Regions from separate parts of the Acetobacter aceti genome, predicted to be linked through region 2. Evidence: predicted binding sites of a transcription regulator. Region 2 holds the regulator's gene; the other holds the start of a gene.
What was found. The regulator HrcA, encoded in region 2, represses chaperone genes, less so after heat shock. The targets are predictions, from matches to a motif close to GTTNGCACTCNCNNNNNGNGAGTGCNAAC.
Positions count from the first base shown of each region.

Region 1 (12,061 bases), 1.7 Mb from region 2:
TTCTGGCGAAGCTCCCACCGCCGACCTCAGAGATGCTCGATACACCCGGCCTGCCAACGATGGTCGCTCTGGACGTTGTCAGAAATGATGATGGTAAACTGGCAATCGCTGGCGACGCTTCTCTTCCGTTGCATGATGCGCTCAAGCTCTCCTACAGGCGACACGAACTGGTCATGCTGTCGATCCGCGACATCCCGAGTTCTGAAGTGGTAAAGGAACTGAGAGCAACCGGGATGAGGAAAAGGGCCGTCCTGATGACGCATGATCTGATCAGTGCTCATGACGCTCTGGTCGCCGACCGCTCCGTCGTCGTTGCCATGCCGGTTCAATCCTCTCGGGATGCACATCTGGCGAAGCAACTGGCAGGGCGACATCCTTACGCTCTTTATCTGCCTGCCAACGCCTCTTCCTCGCTTTTTGAAGTGGCTCATCGTGACGCTGACGCCGTCATCGCCTCCAGTCCTGATCCCACCAGCAATATCACCGCGACCCGAAGATTGCTGGATGAACCGGTGGACATAGTGATGACTGAACATCCCGAGCGACTAGCCAATGTTCTCGGTGGTTCCTGAGAGCACCTGACGATGGTATTCTGGCGGTCAAGCCCAAAGTTATCGCCAAATATTTCTCAAGATAAATCGCTCAGACATATCAAGATTTTTCTCCTGATTTCTTTTTCATCAGAAGACTTACAAAGAAAATTTTGAACGGGACTGAAACAGTCCAGATTCGTCAAAATGCGGTTCTCACTCTGAAAAAGACACAGCATTTGGCCACACACAGCTTCCTGCATTAAGAACTGGAAATCCTGCTTTAAATAAAACAGGATTCTATACCTATCTTCTCACATACCACCCAGAAAAAAAGTAATGCCGTGAAATACAACTGGATTGCAGTTGGCTTACTGTCCGGTTTTCTGCCAACTGTCAGCACCTTTGCTGCGGGCCGTGCCGCGCCTCGAAATGCTTTCGATGAAGTTTACTGCACAAGCAATCAGTTTTCGCAGACAGACCGTGCCTTCACAAATTCCTGAATACCAGCCCGCAGGCCAAACTCAAGCAAGGGCGGTTGGCATCGATCAAAAATCGTGATGATGCTTGCAGTTTTACAAAACCCAACGGCTTTTATGTCGACCTGACATGTGCCATCGGCATGCCCCCAGGAGCGTCTGGATTTTCTGAAAGAACAGGAAAGAAATTACTGAATCGCTGGCTGTAACGACAACGAAATAGGTAAACGAATACTCGTTTCTTAACGGGAGTGAATTCCAGCTTTTCAATCGAATACGGGCCAGATCAGTTTTTACAACCCTGATGACCTATCCAACTCTCGTTCAACCTCTCTACAGATACTGTCTGAGCGCCATTTCGTCACATCCGATTCCGTCATCAGGCCAAAGAAAAAGGGAGGACGAAACCGCCCTCCCTCTTCCGGAAACAGCGTCTGAACGACTGGATCAGAAATCCATATCGCCCATGCCACCCATTCCACCACCACCCGGCATCGGCGGAGCTTTTTTCTCCGGACGCTCTGCGACCATGGCTTCCGTGGTGATCAGCAGACCAGCAACCGAAGCTGCGTCCTGCAGAGCGGTACGGACAACCTTCATCGGGTCGATGATGCCAGCCTCGACGAGGTCCTTGTATTCGCCGGCCTGCGCGTCGAAACCGAAGGTGTAGGTGCTGTTTTCCAGAACCTTGCCAGCGATGACAGCGCCGTCTTCACCCGCGTTATGCGCGATCTGACGCAGAGGAGACTGAAGGGCCTTGCGGATGATTTCACCGCCGACCTTCTGGTCTTCGTTGTGGTAATGCAGGTGGCCAAGAGCCGTGGAAGCGCGAGCCAGAGCCGTGCCGCCGCCCGGAACGATGCCTTCTTCGACGGCAGCGCGGGTTGCGTGCAGCGCATCGTCGACGCGATCCTTACGCTCCTTCACCTCAATTTCGGTGGAACCACCGACGCGGATGACAGCAACGCCACCGGCGAGCTTCGCAAGACGCTCCTGCAGCTTCTCACGATCGTAGTCGGAGGTTGTTTCCTCGACCTGGGCGCGGATCTGGTTGCAACGACCCTTGATGTCGTCCGCGTTGCCAGCACCCTCAACGATGGTGGTGTTCTCTTTCGAGATGTGCACCTTCTTCGCCGTGCCGAGCATCGGCAGCGTCACGCTCTCAAGCTTGATGCCGAGGTCTTCGCTGATGACCTGACCACCGGTAAGGATGGCGATGTCTTCCAGCATGGCCTTGCGACGATCGCCGAAGCCCGGAGCCTTGACAGCAGCGATCTTCAGACCACCACGCAGCTTGTTGACAACGAGTGTCGCCAGAGCCTCGCCATCGACGTCTTCCGCGATGATGACCAGCGGACGGCCGGACTGCACGACGGACTCAAGCAGCGGAAGGATCGGCTGAAGGGAAGACAGCTTCTTCTCGTGGATGAGGATGTACGGGCTGTCGAGATCAGCCGTCATCTTCTCCGCGTTGGTCACGAAGTACGGGGAGATGTAGCCGCGATCGAACTGCATGCCCTCGACAACGTCGAGCTCGGTCTGGATGCCCTTGGCTTCCTCAACCGTGATCACGCCCTCGGAGCCGACCTTCTGCATGGCCTGCGAGATCATCTCGCCGATCTCTTTCTCGCCATTGGCGGAGATCGTGCCAACCTGCGCCGTCTCGGCCGGAGACGTCACTTTCTTGGCGTTCTTCTTCAGTTCTTCAACGACAGCGGCGACAGCCTTGTCGATGCCGCGCTTCAGATCCATCGGGTTCATGCCGGCGGCAACAGCCTTGGCGCCCTCACGGACAATCGCCTGAGCCAGCACGGTTGCCGTGGTGGTGCCGTCGCCAGCCGTGTCGTTGGTCTTTGACGCCACTTCGCGCAGCATCTGCGCGCCCATGTTCTCGAACTTGTCAGCAAGCTCGATTTCTTTTGCGACCGACACACCGTCCTTGGTGATACGGGGCGCGCCGAAGCTCTTGTCGAGCACGACGTTACGGCCTTTCGGGCCGAGTGTTACCTTTACGGCGTCGGCAAGAATGTCGACACCACGCAGCATGCGCTGACGCGCTTCACCGCCGAACTTTACGTCCTTGGCAGCCATTGGGAATTCTCCTTGAAAATGAAAACGGACAATTAAAGGGGATCAGAAGCCGGTGATCAGCCGGCGATCACGCCCATGATGTCGCTTTCCTTCATGATCAGCAGCTCTTCACCACCGATCTTGACTTCGGTGCCGGACCACTTGCCGAACAGCACGCGATCACCAGCCTTCACATCGAGCGCCACGATCTGGCCCTGCTCGTTGCGTGCGCCTGGACCAACGGACACAACCTCGCCTTCCATCGGCTTTTCCTTGGCCGTGTCAGGGATGATGATGCCACCAACTGTCTTTTCTTCGCCTGTAAGACGGCGAACCACCACACGATCGTGCAGGGGACGGAATTTCGTCATTATGGATTGCTCCACATTCTATCTGAGGACGACGCCCTCGTTATTAAAGCAACGTCGCCGCGTGCCACGCGCTCTACGCCGCGGTGCGTTAGCACTCCCACCCCGGGAGTGCCACGTATGGAGATAGGTGCTCCCAGAGAGGGTGTCAAGAAGGTTCGGCACTTTTCTCTCGAGAGTGCCAGTCACAAGAATTTAAAAAGATTTTTTTAAATCATCGACAGAGAAATAAGGATATTTTCACCTTGATTTGGCTGGCATGGAACCTATCCCGGTTTCTTCAAAAACCCCCGATCATCCGCATGATGTGGCAGGCAAATCTTCCGTAGCCGCAGACCTTGAGCTTATCCCCACGGAAACACCCGTCAAGCAGGGCGTCCTTCTGCCTGAGCAATAATCCATTGATAAAAGGCAGACGCCTCTCTGCTCGTTCGACGATGAAGGGTGAGAACATAACCGTTCTCGCTTTTGGCGGGCGTCGACCAGAGCTTCACCAGTTGTCCGCTCTCCAGCGCCTTATCAATCAAGGGCCTCCAACCCAGTGCGATGCCCTCGTCCTGACAGGCAGACTGCATGAGAAGCGGGAAATGACTGAAGGTATGGAATACATTCAATCTGCTGTTCCGAGTCTGCGCGCCATCGACGATTTCGTTCCGAAACCAGCTCTCCCAGTTCAGCCACAGCGTACCGTCACCCTTCAGATGCAGAAGATGCGCTTTTCTGATCTCTTCCAGCCTATCAAATGGCCCGTGGCGTTCCAGATAATTCCGGCTGCAGACGGGATAGACTTCTTCCTGAAAAAGCATTTTCCGTTGAAAAACCGAATCATCTCCCCTGATTGGGCCGGCTTCAAACAGGATGGAGACATCAGGTCGGAAATCGCCAGATACTGTCTCAGACAGATTTCTCGTCGTGACGATCTGGACTTCCACACCCGGACAAAGCCGCTCGAAATCTGACAGACGCTCCATGAGCCAGGTAGCGCCAAAGCCATAATCCGTCACCACGGCAATCTGTCTTCGACCCGCCTCCACGGCAGCGATCTCTCCCAGACAGTCACGGATACGTCTGGTGCTCTCCGTCGCCGCCTCGAACAGCAAACGACCCGCTTCCGTCAGAACCACCCCCCGATGTCCACGCGTGAACAGTTCGTGGCCGATCACCCGTTCTATCTGCCCGATCTGCCGGCTGACATTGGGTTGCGTGACGCCGAGTTCAGCGGCGGCGGCACTGAAACTCCCCAGTCTGCCCACCGCCTCAAGCAGGCGAAGATGGGCAAGCACATATTCCACTACATAAGGTGTCATAATTCAGAGTTATATCACACATAATAAATGCACTACATCACAAACAATCAAATTTTATGGTTAATAGATTAATACACCATCAGGACGCGACATTGCACGCTCCTTACGGAACCAGATCGATGCCTTACCTAGACGATAGTGCCGTTTTCCAACCAATAATCCAAATCCACAGCCATCTGCACAGCATCATAATCCACTATAAAAAAATGGAAAATACCTCCCTCAACCATACCACGAGAACCTGTCGATAAAGCCACGTCCGCCCTCTTCTCCCACAAAATGCCCGAACAACCATCGCGCATGTATTTTCCTAAAAGGCCTGTGGCTATGGAATTCAATATTCTTCTGAACGGTACGGTCGCAACGGCCCTTCTCGTATCCGCCAACTCCGTCGCTGTCGCCGCCCCTGACACCACGCATAAAGCAGGGCATCAGAGCAATGCGGAGATACCGCACGCTACGCCGCACAGACCGGCTGCCAGTCCGAAAGCCATCAAACAAAAAGACCCTGAACAACTGACCGTCAGCGCGCGACGCTCATACGCGCGAGGAATCACTGAAACGATTTCCTCGGAAGTGCTTTCCAGATCTGTTCCGGGAACAAACCCGCAGAAAGTGCTCGCAACTCTTCCGGGCGTAATGTTCCAGTCTGCTGACCCACAAGGTCTGGATACATGGTCTGCCCAGTTCTACATGCACGGATTCCTGCAAAACCAGATTGGCATGACACTTGATGGCATACCCCTCGGCGATCAGGAATTCCGGTCGCTCAATGGACTGAATAGTACTGCCGCCATTGCGTCCGAAAATGTCGGTCACATCACTATGTCAGAGAGCGCAGGAGCGGAATCCGTAGCCAGCACGTCAAATCTTGGCGGTTCCCTGGAATATTTCTCCGCCGATCCAAACCACGAACGCCACCTGACAACAGCACAGACTTTCGGAAGCAACGCCGCCTATCACACTTTCATTCGTGCAGACAGCGGCGACCTGAACCAGATCGGCTCACGCTTCTATGTCTCCTATATGAGAAACAACACCGACAAATGGAAAGGTGGAGGCAACCAGTTCGCGCAGCAGGTCAACGCGAAATTTCTCCAGCCCATTGGCCAGGACAGCCGGATTTCAACCTTCTTCGACTGGTCCGATAAGGATCTCTACAATTATCAGGACATGTCCTTCGACATGCTGAAGAACGGCGGCTACAGACTTGATAATTTCGTCGGAACGCCCGACGGTTACGCCAAGGCCTACCGACTGGCGCAGTCCCTCAACAATCTGCCCGGCGGCGCTATTCCCCCCGGTTATTCACGGATGTCCGATCCTTGGGATGCGTCGTATTACGACGCCGTCACCGCGGAACGGGATTATCTCGGCGGTCTGACTGCGGATTTCTCCCTGACCCATGCTCTACGCTGGAAAACAACCATTTACGGACACGGTCAGTACAGACGTGGCGGCTGGACATCTCCTTATCTCACTTCACCCAACGGAGCGCCACTGGCTGAGCAGATCAACGCCAGCAACACACAGAGATACGGTTTCACATCCGCATTGACCTACACGATCGCCCGCAACGATATCAGCGCTGGCGTCTGGTACGAAAACTTCCATACCCAGATTGGACGTTACGGCATTGAGCAGCCTCTCCTCGGAGAAGGATCGCCCATCAATGCGCTCGGTACCCTACCTGCAGGCTATCAGGATTTCTGGTCACAGACCTTCAACTCCAACAGCTTTCTCACCGCTTCAGATGGGCGTATGGAGTATGGTGGAATTACTGGCTTACGCCGTAACGATGCTGTTCATCGCGCCCCATGTCGTCCTCCTTAGCCCCCGACGGCTGGCGCTTGCGGCGGGAGCGCTGATCGGCGCAGCGCAGTTTTCTTCTTCCCTGCTGCACGGTTTTATTCCGCTTCTGGTCACGCGGGTGGCTTGCGGCCTGGGCTTCGGACTGGCCAATACAGCCCTGAACCTGACGGCGGCCCGCACGAACAGTCCCACTCGTGCGATTTCCATAGGTCTGGCCATTCAGACGATTATCTACACGCTCATCAACCTCTCTCTTCCTGTGGTTGGGACGAACCATGGAACACCGGGTATGTTCGTCATGCTTGCTGTTCTGGCCATGCTGTTCACCCTCGCAGGCGGAAGTTTCCTGCCGGATCGACCAGGCACGTCAAATCTTCAGTCACCGGTTCAGTGGAATGAGCTGAAAAGCAGCGGCCGAATTGTCCTGATAGCAATCTCGCTCTTCAGCTTCGGCAGTCTGGCGCTATGGCCCTTTATCGAACGCGCCGCTCATGAAATCGGAATATCAGCAGTCACCTACGGTCGATATCAGAGTATTGCGACACTGGCCTGTGCGATCAGCAACACCATTTTCGGCATTCTGGCGCAGCGTATCCCTCGTCGGTGGAGCCTGCCTGTCTCGCTGCTTATCTGTGGATTGTCCTGCGCCGCACTTACGCTCGTTTCCAACGAGGCAGGCTTTGCCATCGCACTCATCGTGTTCAATGTCAGCTGGCTGATCGCCTATCCGCTCATACTCAGCGTCGCTTACCAGATCGATGCAGGCGGCCGTCTCGCCGTGCTGTGCTCATCGGCCTGGATCATAAACATGGCGGCAGGCTCCCTCGTCACGGGCGCGATAGCCCAATGGCTGGAAAGCTATGTTCTCGTTGGCCCGCTTGGCCTCATCTCATGTGTCGGGGCCTTCCTGCTCCTTCGCCCTCTTGTCCTCTCCCCATGTCGGCGGTCGTGAACAGAGCAGGCGACGCTCCGCGCAGTTTGCACAGCGCCCTGTTGAACGGCAGGCAAGAACCCTGAGAGATCTGCCCTTCTCTCCCTTACGCAGGGATGAAGACCGGCGGCATCGGGCCAATACCCCGCCCGGTCCCCGAACAGGCTCTGTCTCTCGCTTCCGAAGCGTTTCTGGTACATCCTTGGTGCGAATCGAAAACTGAAATCATGTCAGGAATCATGCGCCGCGCTCTGTTTCTGGGCTTTTGTAGCCTCATTCTTTCCGGCTGTTCCTGGTTCGGGGACTCCACCAATCATCACCTCACGCAACAGCAGCAGTGGGAAGCGCTTGGCTACAAGGATGGCCTCAAGTCGGTGAAACACTGATCACAGCCCTGCCTGCCACCACAGACAGAGTCCTGTTCACCCGTCTGTGATGGCGCTGTGCGAGCCAACCCCGTTTTCTCCTGCGTTGTCCTGTTCTGAGAATCCTTCCGATGGGGATAAGGTCAGCGGGATGACAGTTTCACCCACCTCACATTCCACGCCGAACGGCCTTTACGGCGCAGCACGCTTCAAGGCGATGACAGCAGTCTGCCTTGCCGTTCTACTGGCTCAGATCGACTACGCCATCGCCAACATCGCTCTGCCCGACATCGGTGCTGATCTGCATAGTTCCGCTTCAGATACGGTCTGGGTTGTGAACGCCTATCAACTGGCCAGCCTGTCATCCCTGCTGCCACTGGCCGCTGCCGGTGCGTGGATCGGCTATGCACGCATGTGCATGATGGGGATCACACTCTTTATCCTGGCCTCTGTCGGATGCGCCCTTGCCCCAACGCTTCCGCTGCTGACCATTGCCCGCGCCATACAGGGATTTGGCGCAGCCTCCATGCTCGGTGTTGTTTCCGCCCTGATCCGTTTCATCTACCCTGTTGAGGAACTCGGAAAAGGTGTTTCCGTGAACACCCTGATCGTGGGCGTGGGCATGGCCCTTGGTCCAACGGTTGCTGGCATGATTCTGGCTGTCGCGCACTGGCCTTGGCTTTTCTGGATCAACCTGCCCATTGGCGCTCTGACTTTTGTGCTGGCGGCGTCCTCCCTGCCCGTGACCCCCCGGCAGAAAGAAATGCCGGACCCCATAGGCGCCGTGCTCTGCATCATTGCAGTCACGGCGCTGGGTCTGGGAGGAAACTCCGTCGCGCACTCCGATGGCGCCATGCTGGCCTGCGCCATGCTGGTGGTTGGCGTCGCGACAATGAGCGGACTCATCCGCAAGGAATCCAGTAGTCTTCAGCCAATCCTGCCTATAGATCTCCTGCGTGGAATCGGCTTCAGGATCGCCTTTATCGTGGGTATCATCGCGTATATCGGCTCGAATCTGTTCATGATTTCCATGCCCTTCACGCTCCACGATCATTACGGATGGAGCGCAACCGCCACCGGCCTGCTCATGACACCCTGGGCATTCGGGCTGATCGTTTCCGCTTCCGTCACACGCCGCATCGCAGACAGGATTCCTGCAGGAATCCTGTCCTCGATCGGTCTTGTCTTCGTCATGCTCGGCTTTATCGCACTCCGCTTTCTGCCGGACATCCCCACAGCATTCGATGTCGCCTGGCGGATCGGCCTGGCCGGGTTCGGGTTTGGTGTCTTTCAGGTTCCCAACAACCGGGCGATGTTGCTGTCCGCTCTTGCCGGACGTGAAGGGGGAGCGAGCGGTATGGTTCAGGTCTCCCGTCAGAGCGGCCAGACTTTTGGAGGTATTGGAACGGCGCTCATCCTGCGCCTCGTGCCAATGAACGGCAGTCTTGTCTGCCTTGACGGTGCAGCCTTCTGCACTGCCGTCGCGGCCCTGCTCAGCGTCTCGCGCATGGTTACCGGCAGAAAATAACCCTTCGTTGCGGTCTGCCCGTGCTCCCTGTAAAATTCCCCATATCCCAGACGGTTGCTTCCACCGTCCCCTCAATGGATCGTTTCATAGATGACACAGTCTGACACCGCAGGAGTTTCCATCAATCTGAACAGCCTGTGGAAGCAGATGGTGCAGGAATCTCAGGTCTGTTGCGATCCGCTCGTGATGGGGCTGCTATCAACGGGCATCAAGAACCACTCCGGCTTCGCTATCGCCATGTCTGCTCTCATCGGTCGCAAGCTTGGCGACCATTATGTGAATAGCGAGCAACTGACCGCCCTCGTGCTTGAGTGCTATGAAGACACACCTGACGCGATTGTCGCAGGTGCCGCCGACCTTCAGGCCATCCGTGACCGTGACCCGGCCTGCCCCGACTACGTGACCCCCTTCCTGTTCTTCAAGGGGTTTCACGCGGTCCAGTGTTACCGGGTCGCCCACTGGCTCTGGAACGGCAATCGCCGCCACCTTGCGCTCCATCTGCAAAGCCGCGCCTCCGAACTGTTCGCCGTCGACATCCATCCGGCCGCCACTCTGGGACGACGCATCCTGTTCGACCACGGAACCGGGATCGTGGTTGGTGAAACGTCCATTATCGAGGACGATGTCTCGCTGCTCCAGGGAGTGACCCTGGGAGGCACCGGTAAACATGCTGGAAACCGCCATCCCAAGATCCGGCGCGGCGTGCTGATCGGCGCCGGGGCCAAGGTTCTCGGCGCGATTGAAGTCGGTGAAGGCGCCAAGATCGGAGCCGGTTCCATCGTCCTGGAAGCCGTCCCGCCCTACACGACCGTCGTGGGTAATCCGGCCCGCAAAGTGGGAACCCGTCTCAAGGAAATGCCATCCCTGACGATGGATCAGACATTGCCGCCGATTGATTACATTATCTGATCCGCAATGATCAGGCCGGTGAGAAACACCCTTCCCACACACGCACGGCCTGCATCATCCCCGCACAGTCATGAACACGCAGGATTGTGTCTCCAAGCGCCAGTCCCGGCAATGACGACGCGATAGTTCCCGGGTCACGCCCGCTCGCGTCGCTCACCCCTGCCAGCGCCCCGATCATGCGTTTGCGTGATGTGCCCAGAAGAATCCGGCATCCAAGATTGGCGAACAGCGGCAGTCTGCGGATCAGTTCGGCATTCTGTTCCGTGGTTTTTGCAAAACCTATTCCCGGGTCAACAAGAATACGGTCTCGGGAAATACCGGCTTTCTCCGCGTCCGCAATTCTGTCGCCAAGCTCCCTGACCACATCAATCGCTACATCCCGATAGGTGGTGAGACTGCCCATCGTTTCCGGCGTGCCGCGCATATGCATCAGGGCGACCGGGCAGGATCGGCTCACCAGAAGAGGAAGAGCATCCGGATCGTGCGTGAGCGCCGTCACATCATTGATAAGCGTGGCTCCGGCATCCAGCGCAGCCTCCATGGTGCGTGCGTTACGGGTATCGACGGAAAGGCAGGCTCCCCGTCGGGACATTTCCAGTAACAGCGGTTGAAGCCTCGCCCATTCTTCATCAGCAGACACAGGAGCAGAACCGGGACGCGTGCTTTCTGCTCCGACATCCAGAATGCGCGCCCCGTCATGCGTCAGTTTTTCAGCATGAGCCACTGCCGCTTCGGGATCCACATATCGACCACCATCGCTGAAACTGTCCGGCGTCACGTTGAGGATACCCATCACGACAGGGCCGGACGGCAGACCTGCGTCGGCAGGCTTTACTGTGATACGTTCCAGTTCCGCGTGCCACGATCCAGGAATGCGATCGATCGGGATCGGGTCGGAAACCTTCTCTTTTTCAATGAGTGTCGCAAGCGTGAAGGCTGTCCTGCCTCCCGCCAGAGGTAACGCCACTCCAGCCTTGATGACGGCTTCGGCAGCAGGACCATGCACAAGACCAGCAGGCTCGATAAGACGCGTGGTGTCCATGGTTACACTCCGACTGGTTTAACTCATGTATCTGTATATTCCGGGCACAAAAAAAGGCGAGGACACCAGCCCTCGCCTTTTCATGAAGCTCCCGGATTTAGCCGGGCTGGGGAGAGGCATCTCCCAGAGAAGATGGCACATCGGGAGCAGCCGGTTTGCCAATCACCGGCGGCACTGAAGAGCGTCGATTTTCAGGCATGGTGTCATCGACGACAACCCGTTCGATCGGCTCGCCGCGCAGGATCTGCCGGATTTCCTCGCCACTCAGGGTTTCATATTCCAGCAGAGATTCCGCCAGACGATGCAGTTCATCAATGTGATCGATCAGCAGCGTCTTGGCGCGATGATACGCGGAATCGATCAGATTTTTGACTTCGGAATCAATCGACCGCGCCGTCTCTTCCGAGATGTTCTTGTTCTGTGTCACGGAGTGACCGAGGAACACTTCCTGACCATTATCGCCATAAGCGATCATGCCCATCTTTTCGCTCATGCCCCATTCCGTGACCATCCGGCGGGCCTGATCGGTCGCCATCTTGATGTCACCGGACGCACCGCTCGTCACGTTATCCGGGCCAAAGATGATTTCTTCAGCAGCACGGCCACCCATCGCGAGATCGAGTTCAGCCACACATTTCGCACGGCTCTTGGAGTAACGATCCCCTTCCGGCAGGCTCATCACCATACCAAGGGCGCGGCCACGCGGAATGATGGTCGCCT
Region 1 covers NZ_CP014692.1:1,967,491-1,979,551, forward strand. The annotation lists gene A0U92_RS08890 (hypothetical protein) at 1-572, shown strand, start outside; gene groL (chaperonin GroEL) at 1,457-3,100, opposite strand; gene A0U92_RS08905 (co-chaperone GroES) at 3,157-3,450, opposite strand; gene A0U92_RS08910 (LysR family transcriptional regulator) at 3,813-4,754, opposite strand; gene A0U92_RS08915 (TonB-dependent receptor plug domain-containing protein) at 5,082-6,587, shown strand; gene A0U92_RS08920 (MFS transporter) at 6,523-7,518, shown strand; gene A0U92_RS17745 (hypothetical protein) at 7,737-7,883, shown strand; gene A0U92_RS08925 (MFS transporter) at 8,014-9,390, shown strand; gene cysE (serine O-acetyltransferase) at 9,481-10,299, shown strand; gene folP (dihydropteroate synthase) at 10,310-11,341, opposite strand; gene ftsH (ATP-dependent zinc metalloprotease FtsH) at 11,439-12,061, opposite strand, start outside.
Region 1: A0U92_RS08905 (co-chaperone GroES) is a predicted target of HrcA. The motif match lies at 3,538-3,566, and genes of this name have one in related genera.

Region 2 (12,061 bases):
CGATACGGATCTCGGGATTGAGCGCTTCGAGGGTCTGGCGGGCGGAAGCCGCCTTGCTCATGCCCACACGATCGGTCGTGTGCAGGATCTGCCGCTGGAGGTTGGACAGTTCGACCCGGTCATGATCGATGATGCCGATCCGGCCGACGCCGGCCGCCGCCAGATAACAGGCGACGGGCGATCCCAGTCCTCCGGCTCCGATGATCAGCACCGAGGAGGCACGCAGGCGCGCCTGCCCGGTGCCCCCGATTTCAGGCAGAAGAATATTACGTGAATAACGCTGTATTTCGTTTTCCGTCAGATCGAGAGGCATGAAATTTTCCGGTCGTCCGGCGCAATCGCCGAAAAGAGTTTTATCACTTTTTCGTGATATTCATCATCGCTGACAAACCATAAATGCATAACTGCATTGCATGTGGTATCGTCCCTACCATGAATAGCAGGAGCGCCGCCATGCACACCGCAGACACAACCCTCTCCTCCGAAGCCTGGGCAAGCCCTGCGCGGAAGCGGGCGCGTGTGATCTGTCTGGCGTCGCTTGCGACATCTCTGGCGCTCTATGCCCTGTCTCCTTTCATGACGCTCTGGACGATTGCAGGCGCTGTCTCCAGCCACGACATGGTGGCGCTCGGACACACGATCAACTGGTCGTCCCTCGATGCGTCGATCAAGGAACAGGTTCTGAACGGCCTCAATATCGGTCAGGTCAACGAAGTCTCTGACGAACTGCCGGAATTCGGCTCCTCTTTCGCGACCAGCATCGTGTCCAACGCCGTTGATACGAGGGTGACACAGAGCAATCTGGGCAATGTGGTTGATCAGGCCATGGCTTCCGGTCCCGACCATATGAATGCGGGCGCCGTTTTTTCTGCCGTCAGTCATGCGCTGGTGCGGTTCACGGCCGCCAACAGTTTCGAAGCGCAGGTTGTGCTTCCGGGACATGAAAACGAAACACCATTACGTGTTCAGCTCCGCATCGAACGCTGGCAGTGGAAACTGACCCGCGTGGATTTCCCGACGGCTGTCCATCAGCCGGTCATGGAAGCCTCGGTGGCGCAACGCAAAGCCTGAAATCGGTTCATTTTGAACGGTCAGACGGTTTAAAAGCCGCTTGGGCAGTGGGCTGTCGGGAGTCAGAAGCTGCTGTCTCTTGATGAGGCTAAAAGCCCTGACAGAGCATAACCATCCAACATCTGAAAAACCCCCGACCAGTCAAAACCGGTCGGGGGTTTTTCTGTTTTAGCCTACCTGTCTCAGGTCGGCGGCGGCAGATCTTCTTCCAGCAGGATGATATTGATGGCGTAAGACACTTCGCCTTCATCATCATCGCGATGAATCGTGCCGATCACCTCACCGTCCACGGCCAGTTCCACCGAAAGCCCCGGACGCGGCGGCGCATTGACGCTCAGCCCCTTGGCCCCAAGCAGGCGGCGCAGGGTGGTTTGCAGACGTGAAATCTCATTTGTCGAAATCGTGCTCATTGAAGGCATCTCCCGGAAGATGGTGGGCAGTTTTTGTGGTTGAAGGGTTGCCGACTTTAAACAGTCTGCGCAGGCTCGAACACAACCGCCTCCTGCGGTAATGGGCACGCTAATAGGCATTGCCGCCGCCGCCTGCAACTCCTGCATGAGGATTGCCTGATTGTCATGATACGTTCACACCCCACAGAAAACGTATTCAAAACGCAATGCAGACTGATTTTCCATCTCGACGAAACTGTATCATTGAAATCGGCCTTCCATCGCGACGCCTGCGCCCTGCCAAGCTCAGAACGCAGAGCCAGACTATGACGGTGATTGCGCGACAGACAGCCGGGAAGAAAACTGGCGGGCCTCTGTCATAGCGTGGAAAGCCGCGCCCGGAGAGACAACAAGGGGCAAGGGTGTGTCTGGCGTTTTGGAGCCATCCTCTTTACCTCACTGAAGTTCCTTCTTCTCCTTTTGATACAGCAATCAAGACTATGAGACATTTCCCAGAAACAGCCCGGTTCCCTTGTTCCGGAGAGACCATGTCCGCCACGCGTCTACTCATCGCCCTGTGGGCACAGTGTCTGGCTACAGCCTCGGTCTGTGTTCTGTTGGCAGGATGTGTGGATGATCATGGCAAAGGGGACATGCACGCCGCTGTTTCAGACTGTTTTGCAAAATATCCCTTTGCAAAAGGCACGGCCTATCAGCGGTTCAGCTGCATTTATCAGGCACACTCCCATTATGGGCCTGCCGCCATGGGGGCGCAGTATTCCCTTCTTCTGCAGGTTGACCTGGCGTCTCTGAATGTCGGAAAGGACGTGGATTCAGGCGTTTTAACGCAGGAAGAGGGCAAAGCGACCCTGCATTGGGTCACGGACAAGGCCTATACTCAGGCATCCCGGTATTCACGGGTCGCGACACAGCCACAAAGAAACTGATAACGCCAACAAGGAAGAAGAGGGAACGCCGCCTGAGCAACATTCCCTCTCCCCTCCATAAGCCGGATTTTTTCAAATCCGTTTCTTACTGGGTCCGCGGCACAATAGCTGGTGCGGTGGAATTCTTCTCGGTATTCAGCACCGCATTGCCGGACTGCTTGGAATAGGTCGCAGAAGTGGACTGCTGCGGTGTTCTGGGGGAATGGAAGGCAGAAACACCAAAGACACCACCAGCGGAACTGTTCATCGTGCCTTCCGGCTGACGGGCGCATCCACGGGTGATGATGGAGCAGACACCGTCCGTGCCGATCATTTCATCATCGTTGCCCATGTAATGCACGTCGGACACACGGTCATTGTCCACACGGATCACAGCAGTACAGCCAGTGCCGCCGCCGCCGCCAAGCGTGTTCACGAGTGTCGAAATATCACCAACCGGAATGAGGGTGGATCCCCCGTAGCTCGGTGCTGGCTGCGTGCCTGTGTAGGTAAAGATCTGCGTCGTATCATTGAGCTGCTTGGTGCTGGCTGGCAGGCCCGCACAGGCCTGCAGATCGTAGGATGTCATCCCGATCATCGTAAGCTGTGCCTTGTGAGCAGCACGTGAATCGAAATATCCGCAACCGCTTAAGCCGATAGAGAGTGAGGCGACCGCAAACAGACCCCAAATACGACACGTCATTTTTTCGACCACCCTCACACCATGCCCGGAACGCCTTAATCAGGACGCCTGAGATTATTACGTACTGTGTTGTTTCCATGCATAGCAAGAGATGGAAAGACGAGAAACCCTCTGGCTTTGATCAGAACAGAGCAGTTCCATCATTCATGATCCGTGTGGAGCAGCCTGATTTCCCTGATGATGACAGACTGTCCGGATCACACAAATGGGCCTGATGATCAGCTCGAAGCGTGTTCGCGGACAGCAGGCAGAAATGGCCCGGTTGGGGCTCTGGCCGTGTATGCTCACCACGGATCGCGTCCAGCGCAACCCGGGACCAGAACACGACCGCATACTCTTTTGGCGTAATCCTGCTCCTGGAGCATATCCAGTTTGAATGGACACATTCGAACTGGTGAATATGTTCGATAAACAATGAATTAGAGCAATTCCACTGGGCCAGAGTTCAGTGGAATTGCTCTAGACCCGTCCTTGCTCAGGTCGGACGCAGCCGATCCCTACCCGAAAATCGAGGGACACCCCTGCCTTGCCTTTTGCCTCCCGTCATACGCTGTTATCATTGAGGTTCTTTAATAGTGTCGTCTGAGACTCAGGGCAGTCATGTAAAATATTCCCTGAGATCAAAGGAGAATTTTCTGATCATGCTGCTTCCGTCACGTCATCAGGTGCTTGCCTGCTCTTCTCTCGTCGTTTCGCTTTTCACGCTGAGCGCCTGCATGAACCCAGGTCAGCCACCTGCGCCGCCTTTGCCTGCTCTGGCAAAGCCCGCACCCTTTGCTGCTGCGGACACAAGCCTCGCCACAAAGATCAATGATGTGGATCTCACCCACATTGCTCTGGCCAATCTCGCCAAGACCAACGCCGCCCGCAACGATATCGCGCTCCTCGGCACAACGATCGTAAAAGACCTCACGGATAACCATGACAAGCTGACCGCGCTGGCGACAGCCGGTACGGCAACACTGGCGGCAAAGCCCTCTGCCCAGAGTCAGAAGGTCATTGACCAGATGCAGCGTCTGCATGGCGCTGCGTTTGACAGGGCTTATGCGCGCTACCTTGCAAGCAGCACAAAAGCCACAAGCGCTGTTGTCGCCGCGGGCGCCGCCACGTCCACAAACGCGGATCTGGTAAAGCTCGCAACCGATCTCAAAACCAAGCTTCTCAGCTACGAAGCTCAGGTCAAATAAGCACGGTATCAGACATGCCGCCCGTTCAAATCCGGGTGGCCTGTTTTTAGAGTGCAGAACTCATGGGCAGACCATGACAATGGCTGCCCGGCAGGAGGCCGAGCCGAAGACGGGCAAGTCGTGGGGTGACACCATCATTGACCGCCCCACACCGGCAAGCTCCACGCTGGCAAGTTCCACATAGGCAAAAAGTCAGTAACGCGGCCTCACTCCCATCATCCCAGCATCTGTCCGATCACACTGGCCGTGTAATCGATGACGGGAATGATCCTGCCGTAATTGATGCGTGTCGGCCCGATGACCCCGATGGCGCCCACAATCCGTCGGGCTTCATTGCGGGCCGGCGCGACAACCATCGACATGCCTGACGCCCCGAACAGGCCGCTCTCCGCACCGATAAAGATCCGGACACCCTCTGAATTTTCGGCCAGCTCCAGCAGACGCAGCATGGCGTCCTGCTTTTCCAGCCGCTCAAACAGACGCTGGATGCTCGAAAGACGTTCGATCTCCGTGATGTCGGTCAGCAGGTTACCCTGCCCACGAATGATCAGCGTGCCTCCCCGTCCCTCGTTGCTCCATGTCGCCAGACCACTGGCCACAACTTCCGTGGCGAGCTGATCGAGCTGGGTCTGGTCCGCCTCCATCTCGTCATTCACACGCGTCCGCAGTTCCACGAGCGTGCGACCGGTCAGACGAGCATTCAGGTAGTTGCCCGCCTCCGTCAGGGTGGAAGGCGGCATTCCCACCGGTGTGTCGATCACCCTGTTCTCGACCTGCCCATCTGCGCCGACAAGCACCACGAGAGCCCGGTTTCCACCCAGAGCGACGAATTCGATGTGCTTGATCGCCCCCTCGCCTTTCGGCGCGATGATGAGGCTGGCGGCCTGTGACAGTCCTGACAGAAGCGACGACGCTTCCGTCAGCGTGTCTTCCAGCGAACGTCCGCGCATTTCCAGCGTACTGGAGATGGACTTACGCTCGTCCTCGCTGAGATTGCCGAACTGAAGCAGCCCGTCGACAAACAGGCGAAGCCCTTTTTCGGTTGGCAGACGACCGGCTGAAGTATGCGGCGAAAACAGCAGGCCAGCATCCGTCAGATCAGCCATCACACTGCGGATCGTGGCGGGAGAGAGCCCGAGCGGCAGTCGGTGTGACAGCGTGCGGCTGCCAACCGGATCACCCGTCTCCAGATAATGCTCAACCAGTTCCCGCAGGATGGTGGCGGAACGTGAATTCAGACCGGAAGCAGCTCCAAGAAGTTCAATGGAGCGACTAAAAGTCAGACCGGATTTTTCATTGGAGCCAGAGATGGAAGATGCGCCTTTCTGCTGAAGTGTCGTCAGAAGACTCTGCTGCGTGACGAAGGGTGAGGCAAGAGGTTTCAGTAAGCCCGTCTCCGGAATACAGGGAGAACGTCAGAACCGGCAGGGTTCATCCTCTTTCCTTTTGAGCCGGCCCACGGATGCAAGGGATAATCCGTCCCCTGCCTATCGATGTTATCGTCCCCAGAGCAGCTTTTAAAATTTCATATATTGAAGATCTTCCTGCGCCTCCTGAACGCCTGCCGCCGGGATAAATGGGTGTCGCTGTGACAGCCGCCCAAGCCCTTAAAAACGCAGCCTGATTACGCAAGCCTCATGCGTCTGGAGCCTCATGCATCTGGAGATAGACAGCCGTGATACGTTTCACCGGAATCCTGCTTTAGGAAAGAGTGAAGAGGGCGGGCATGGCTGCGCTCTTCTGGGGCGGGTAACAGATCCCGGGACGCTGTGGTACGTTTGCGCTGGCAGGCGGTTACAACCGTCATCACCGGTTCACGAACACGGAGAGTCTTCATGGCGCAGGCATCTGTTATGGAAACAACCACCATCCGCGGGCTTGAACATCCCGTCTCGCGCGTTGCGCTCGGCACATGGGCCATTGGTGGCTGGATGTGGGGTGGTCCGGATGACAGGAACGCCATTGCCACCATTCAGGAAGCCGTTGATCTGGGGATCACTCTGATCGATACGGCTCCTGTCTATGGCTTTGGCCATTCGGAGGAAATTGTGGGGCAGGCCCTTGCCGGACGACGTGACAGGGTGGCGATCGCAACCAAGGTCGGACTGGACTGGAAAGAGGATCACAAGCCGTTCCGCAATACGTCGCCGGCCCGTATTCGCAAGGAAATCGAGGACTCGCTGCGCCGTCTGCGCACCGATTACATCGACCTGTATCAGGTTCACTGGCCTGATTCCGCCGATCCCATGGAAGAGACAGCCCGCACGCTCGAGGATCTGGTCAGGGAGGGCAAGGTACTGGCGCTTGGCGTCAGCAACTTCACCATCGCCGAGATGGAGGCTTTCCGTTCGGTCGCTCCGCTGGCGGCCGTGCAGCCGCCTTACAATCTGTTTGAACGCGACATGGAACATGACATCCTGCCGTATGCCCGCGAGCATGATCTGGTGATCCTTGCCTACGGCCCGCTCTGTCGCGGTCTGTTATCAGGCAAGATGACGGCCCAAACCAAATTTGGTTCTGATGATCTGCGCAGCGCCGATCCCAAGTTCCAGTCTCCGCGCTATGCGCAATATCTGGAAGCGGTGCGCCAGTTGCAGGATTTCGCACGCGAGAAACATGACAGGTCGCTTCTGGCGCTGGCCATTCGCTGGGTGCTCGATCAGGGACCGACGATTGCCCTGTGGGGCGCACGCCGCCCGGACCAGATCACAGCCGTCGCCGACGCAATGGGCTGGCATCTGAGCGCTGACGATCTCCGTGAGATCGATACGATCCTCACGACCTGCATCAAGGATCCGGTCGGCCCTGAATTCATGGCGCCGCCGGGTCGCTGATTCGGCCTCCCTCGGGTCAGCACGGTCGTTGCATCCGGCCCTGCTGTCCCAGCTCTTGCCGGTGGAACATTCAGAAAGAATATCGGGCGTGACTGTCTGATGTCTGAATGGGCGCACAAGGCGAGCGATCGAGATGACGATGGAACGTCGTGTGCATCATCCTGACAGACAAGCTGGACAGCGCCCAGCTACAGGGAGCTGTCGCTGTGGAATGACAAGCCCTTCTTCGGTGCGTTCAGACTCTACAGCAGCGCCTCACGTGCCAAAATTCCGGACGCTTTGAACCATTATTGCTTGACTGCGGGATTGTTTAATGGCGCTCCCTGACCAGCCCACTTCTGTAGAATGCGAAGGCATCGTAAGGCATGCCGGCACAGTCGATACAAGTGTCGGTCTTTTCATTCATGACCACAGACAGATCATACAGCGTCGGTTCCTCACACAGAACGTGGACGTCAACATAGTGGAGATCGCATGAGCGCACACTTTCCCCTGAAACAGGGTAGCCGTCTGGTTCTTGCCAGCCATAACAAGGGCAAACTGGCCGAATTCGCAACGCTTCTGGCGCCTTATGGTGTTGAAGTCGTGTCTGCAGGCGAGATGAATCTGCCGGAGCCAGACGAGACCGCCCTGTCATTTGAAGGCAACGCCCGCATCAAGGCGGAGGCAGCAGCGAAGGCGACAGGTCTTCCTGCCCTTGCAGACGATTCCGGTCTCTGTGTTTCCGCTCTGGGTGGTGCGCCGGGCATTTATTCCGCACGCTGGGCCGGACCGGACAAGGATTTCGCTCGTGCAATGCAGCGGATTGAGGAAGGCATCGACGGCGATGAACGTGAGGCGTGGTTTATCTCCGTTCTATGCCTCGCCTTCCCTGACGGCACGACCGAATGTTTTGAAGGACGCATCGACGGCACCATTGCGCCCGCGCCGCGCGGCGCTGCAGGGCATGGTTATGATCCGATTTTTGTCCCTGAAAGTGAAACGCGGACATTCGCCGAGATGAGTGACGCAGAGAAAAATGCTATCAGTCATCGGGCTCGTGCTTTTGAAGCGTTCCGGAAAAAGTGTCTGGGATAAAGGAAACATGGGGGTTGCAGCAGGGCTCTGCCCTGCACCCGGAAGGGATCACAGATCCCTTCACCCATTTATTTTTAACAGGGTGGGATCAAAGGGACCATGTCCCTTTGTGGGGTTCGGGGCAAAGCCCTGAAAAGCGACTGCGGCTATAAACGCCAAAATAAAAAGGGGTCGTTAGCGCCTCCGAGCACGAACCACCCACAAAACCGGCCTAACCCATAAGGAAGTTTGGGTGAGCTTTTTCAAAAAAGCTTCAGAAAGCACCGCCTCATTCAAAAAAAGGCGATGCCCTGAAACCTACTGCGTCACAGCTTCTTTCTGACGACGCGCTTCAATGTCTTCTTTCATGTGAGCCTGCACCTTCTCGAAAGCCCGCACTTCGATCTGACGCACGCGTTCGCGTGAAATACCGTAATGCTGAGCCAGTTCCTCAAGCGTCACAGGTTCGTCTTTCAGGCGACGCTCCTCGAAAATGTGACGCTCACGTTCGTTAAGCGACGCCATTGCTCTCGAGAGCAAAGCCTGACGGTCTGACAGTTCCTCATGCTCGCCGAGCATGTCTTCCTGATTGTCGCCATCATCGACAAGCCAGTCCTGCCACTCGCCGTCCCCATCGCTGCGGAGAGGCGCATTCAAGCTATGATCGCCGGCCGCCAGACGGCGGTTCATCGCCACGACGTCCTGCTCAGGCACACCGAGCGTCCTGGCGATGTGATCGACCTGTTCCGGCGCCAGATCACCGTCATCAATCGCTTTCATCTCACCCTTGAGACGACGCAGATTGAAGAACAGCTTCTTCTGGGCAGAGGTGGTTCCCATCTTCACCAGCGACCAGCTGTGCAGGATATACTCCTGAATCGCCGCACGGATCCACCACATGGCGTAGGTGGCCAGACGAAAGCCGCGCTCCGGATCAAACCGGCGGACGGCCTGCATCATGCCAACATTGCCTTCGCTGATCAGTTCGTTCAGCGGCAGCCCATAGCCACGGTAGCCAAAAGCGATCTTGGCGACGAGACGGAGGTGGGATGTGACCAGCTTGTGGGCAGCCTTTACATCGCCCTTATCGCGCCAGCGGCGGGAAAGAGAGGATTCTTCTTCCGGTGACAGAAGAGGGTATTTGCGGATTTCCTGAAGATAGCGGGAAAGGCTGGTGTCAGGTCCAAGAGTTAGGGAGGGTGATGCCATGGAGAAATCTCCTTCATCCCGGTCACTGGTCTGTTTTATCCGACTTCCGTAAACTTTGAACGTCGGCGTGATCGGCCTGTGATATCGGGCGACGCAGGGAGTGGATTTGATGTGTCCCCGGCACACTCCCCCACTCAGGCAGAAGAAGCCGGGACATCCATTCCGGCGGCCTTTAATTGGCACGTCGAAAAGATAGGCTCTGTCTAAAGTAAATCCCCGAAAAAGTCAAGATTAACAAAAAATTATGTTAGTTAATCACTCATAAGTATTCTTTCAAGAGTCGTAAAATCCTCGGGCGGCGTCGTTTCGAACAGCAGCTTCTCTCCCGTTGCCGGATGCGTGAATCCCAGCCGGGCTGCGTGGAGCGCCTGTCGGGGGAAATCCAGCGCGGCATCACGTGCGTCCATCGGGCATGTTTTCGCGATCGCAGGAATCCGGCGCAGATAAAGCGGATCACCCATCAGCGGATGACCATTGGCTGAAAAATGGACCCTGATCTGGTGCGTACGCCCGGTGGCGAGACGGCATTCCACCAGTGCGGCATAGGTGCCGAATGCCCGCAGGAGCGTGTAGCGGGTCAGTGCTTCCTTGCCACCACTTCCCACGATTGCCATGCGTTTACGGTCCCGTTTGTCGCGGCCGATATTGCCCTCATACTCTCCCCTGGCTGGAGAGGGCACACCCCAGCACAAGGCGAGGTAGGAGCGATCGATCCGTCTGGCGGCAAAATCCTCTGACAGGGCACGATGCGCCCGTTCGGTCTTGGCCGCGACCATCAGGCCGGACGTATCCTTGTCCAGCCTGTGCACGATTCCCGGGCGCCGCTCTCCTCCAATCCCGACGAGGCTTTCTCCGCAATGCGCGACAAGAGCGTTCACAAGGGTACCGGTTTCATTACCGGGCGCAGGATGAACCACGAGACCGGCAGGTTTATCGAGAACGATCAGGTCATCATCCTCGTAAAGGATAGGAAAGCTGATGGCCTCGCCCTCTGGTGCGGCGGATGTCGGCACAGGAATATCCAGAACAAGCTCAACACCGGGACGAGCGGGATCGGCGGGCTCACGCAGGCAGAGCCCGTTACGGGTCAAACGCCCCTCGTCAATCAAATTTCTGATGCGGGAGCGGGACAGGTCCGGGAAGCAGGCCGTCAGCACACGATCCGTGCGTTGACCGGCAAATTCCTCGGTGATGATCAGGGTGCGTGGCCCGTGGGTTGAATCCGTCATGAGTGTCATTTACAGGCCGATGGCATCAACTGTGAAGGAATGACGGCATGGAGCAGAGCACTTTCGCGCGGCGAGGGCTGTTTGCGGCCGTCATCGGCATGGGAATCCTGATTATCCTGGGAGTGATCGCGCTGGTGGCGATCATTATTCACCGGATGTCGCACCCTCGCTTGCCCATTGCCGCACCAGTGAGTGTTTCCATGCCGGCTGGCACGCCGGTTATACCGCCTCAGACATTCCTTCTTCATCAGCCAGCAGGTTCCAGGATTGAACAGATTGCCTGGTCGAACGGAACAGTAATGGCGGTCCGCCTCAGTGGCGGTGGTCCGGATCGGATCGTCCTTTGGGATACAGCGGCAGGACATTCGGCGGGCGAACTCGATCTTTCTCAGTGATACACTGCCGCACGCTTATTATTTTTTAGCAGAATGCTTGTATTGCCGCGCCTCTTGCCGTAAGAAGCCGCCCACGGCCAACGTCCCATTCGTCTAGAGGCCTAGGACACCGCCCTCTCACGGCGGCAACAGGGGTTCGAATCCCCTATGGGACGCCAATTTTTAAATTGTCTAGTATCAGGCACTTAGCTTTGATATGGCGATCGGCAGGCGATAAAAACCTCGCATTTTTGGTCCAATTCCGGTCCAATCACTTTCTCACCTCAGGCGGAGTCACTTTCTCACCTCAGGCGGAGTCACTTTCTCACCTCAGGCGGAGAAGGTGGATATGGCGGGGCTCAAAGCGGAAGAAAATCTCAAAGACCCTGCAACGGGGAAGCCGTTGCCTCAGGGCGTTCTTTATCGTGGCCCTAAGCAGTATCGGGCGCGCAAACTCGTCCACGGCCACCGCGTCACACGTACATTCGAGAGCGCCCGTCTGGCCCGGGCATGGCTCGAAGAAACTTCCGTCAGGGTCCGCGAGGGCCGGAATGTCGATGACCGCGCCCTTGACGGCATTGTGCTCCAAACCCTGATCGGGCGCTATCGCGACGAGCGCATGGCGACGCGCGAGCGCGACCGGAAGGGGCACATTCCCGCCCTGCTCAATGATGCGATTGCCGGGCTGAAACTCTCAAAGCTCGCGATCCCCGCCGTTCGTGCGTTCCGCGACCGGCAGAGCGCGACATTCGCTCCGGCGACGGTCGTCAAGCGCCTTAATCTGCTGGCATCGATCCTGCAGTACGCCATAAGCGAATGGGATGTTCCGCTGACACAGAATCCCGCCTCCGGGCGGCTGGGGTAGCGGACGCGCCCCTCCCTGCCGCGCCATGCGTCACCACGCTCGACCAGCACGTCCTGACGCTGTTTCTGAGCCTTGGTCACCTTATGACCGAACCCGGCATCGACTATATTCGACCTGCCTCGCGACACGAGCCCCCGATCCAGCCATGTCGCACCATCCGCCGTGATCTGGACCTCAAGATCGATATTGGACAGGACGCGCGCGGACATCTGTTTCGC
Region 2 covers NZ_CP014692.1:248,864-260,924, reverse strand. The annotation lists gene A0U92_RS01235 (HesA/MoeB/ThiF family protein) at 1-313, opposite strand, end outside; gene A0U92_RS01230 (DUF2939 domain-containing protein) at 454-1,071, shown strand; gene A0U92_RS01225 (DUF3126 family protein) at 1,254-1,481, opposite strand; gene A0U92_RS01220 (hypothetical protein) at 2,009-2,407, shown strand; gene A0U92_RS01215 (hypothetical protein) at 2,493-2,984, opposite strand; gene A0U92_RS01205 (DUF4142 domain-containing protein) at 3,731-4,276, shown strand; gene hrcA (heat-inducible transcriptional repressor HrcA) at 4,492-5,559, opposite strand; gene A0U92_RS01195 (aldo/keto reductase) at 6,112-7,110, shown strand; gene rdgB (RdgB/HAM1 family non-canonical purine NTP pyrophosphatase) at 7,585-8,187, shown strand; gene rpoH (RNA polymerase sigma factor RpoH) at 8,485-9,375, opposite strand; gene A0U92_RS01180 (RluA family pseudouridine synthase) at 9,627-10,604, opposite strand; gene A0U92_RS01175 (hypothetical protein) at 10,652-10,999, shown strand; tRNA gene A0U92_RS01170 (tRNA-Glu) at 11,082-11,157, shown strand; gene A0U92_RS17090 (hypothetical protein) at 11,328-11,843, shown strand; partial or broken gene A0U92_RS18565 (DUF3363 domain-containing protein) at 11,897-12,061, opposite strand, start outside.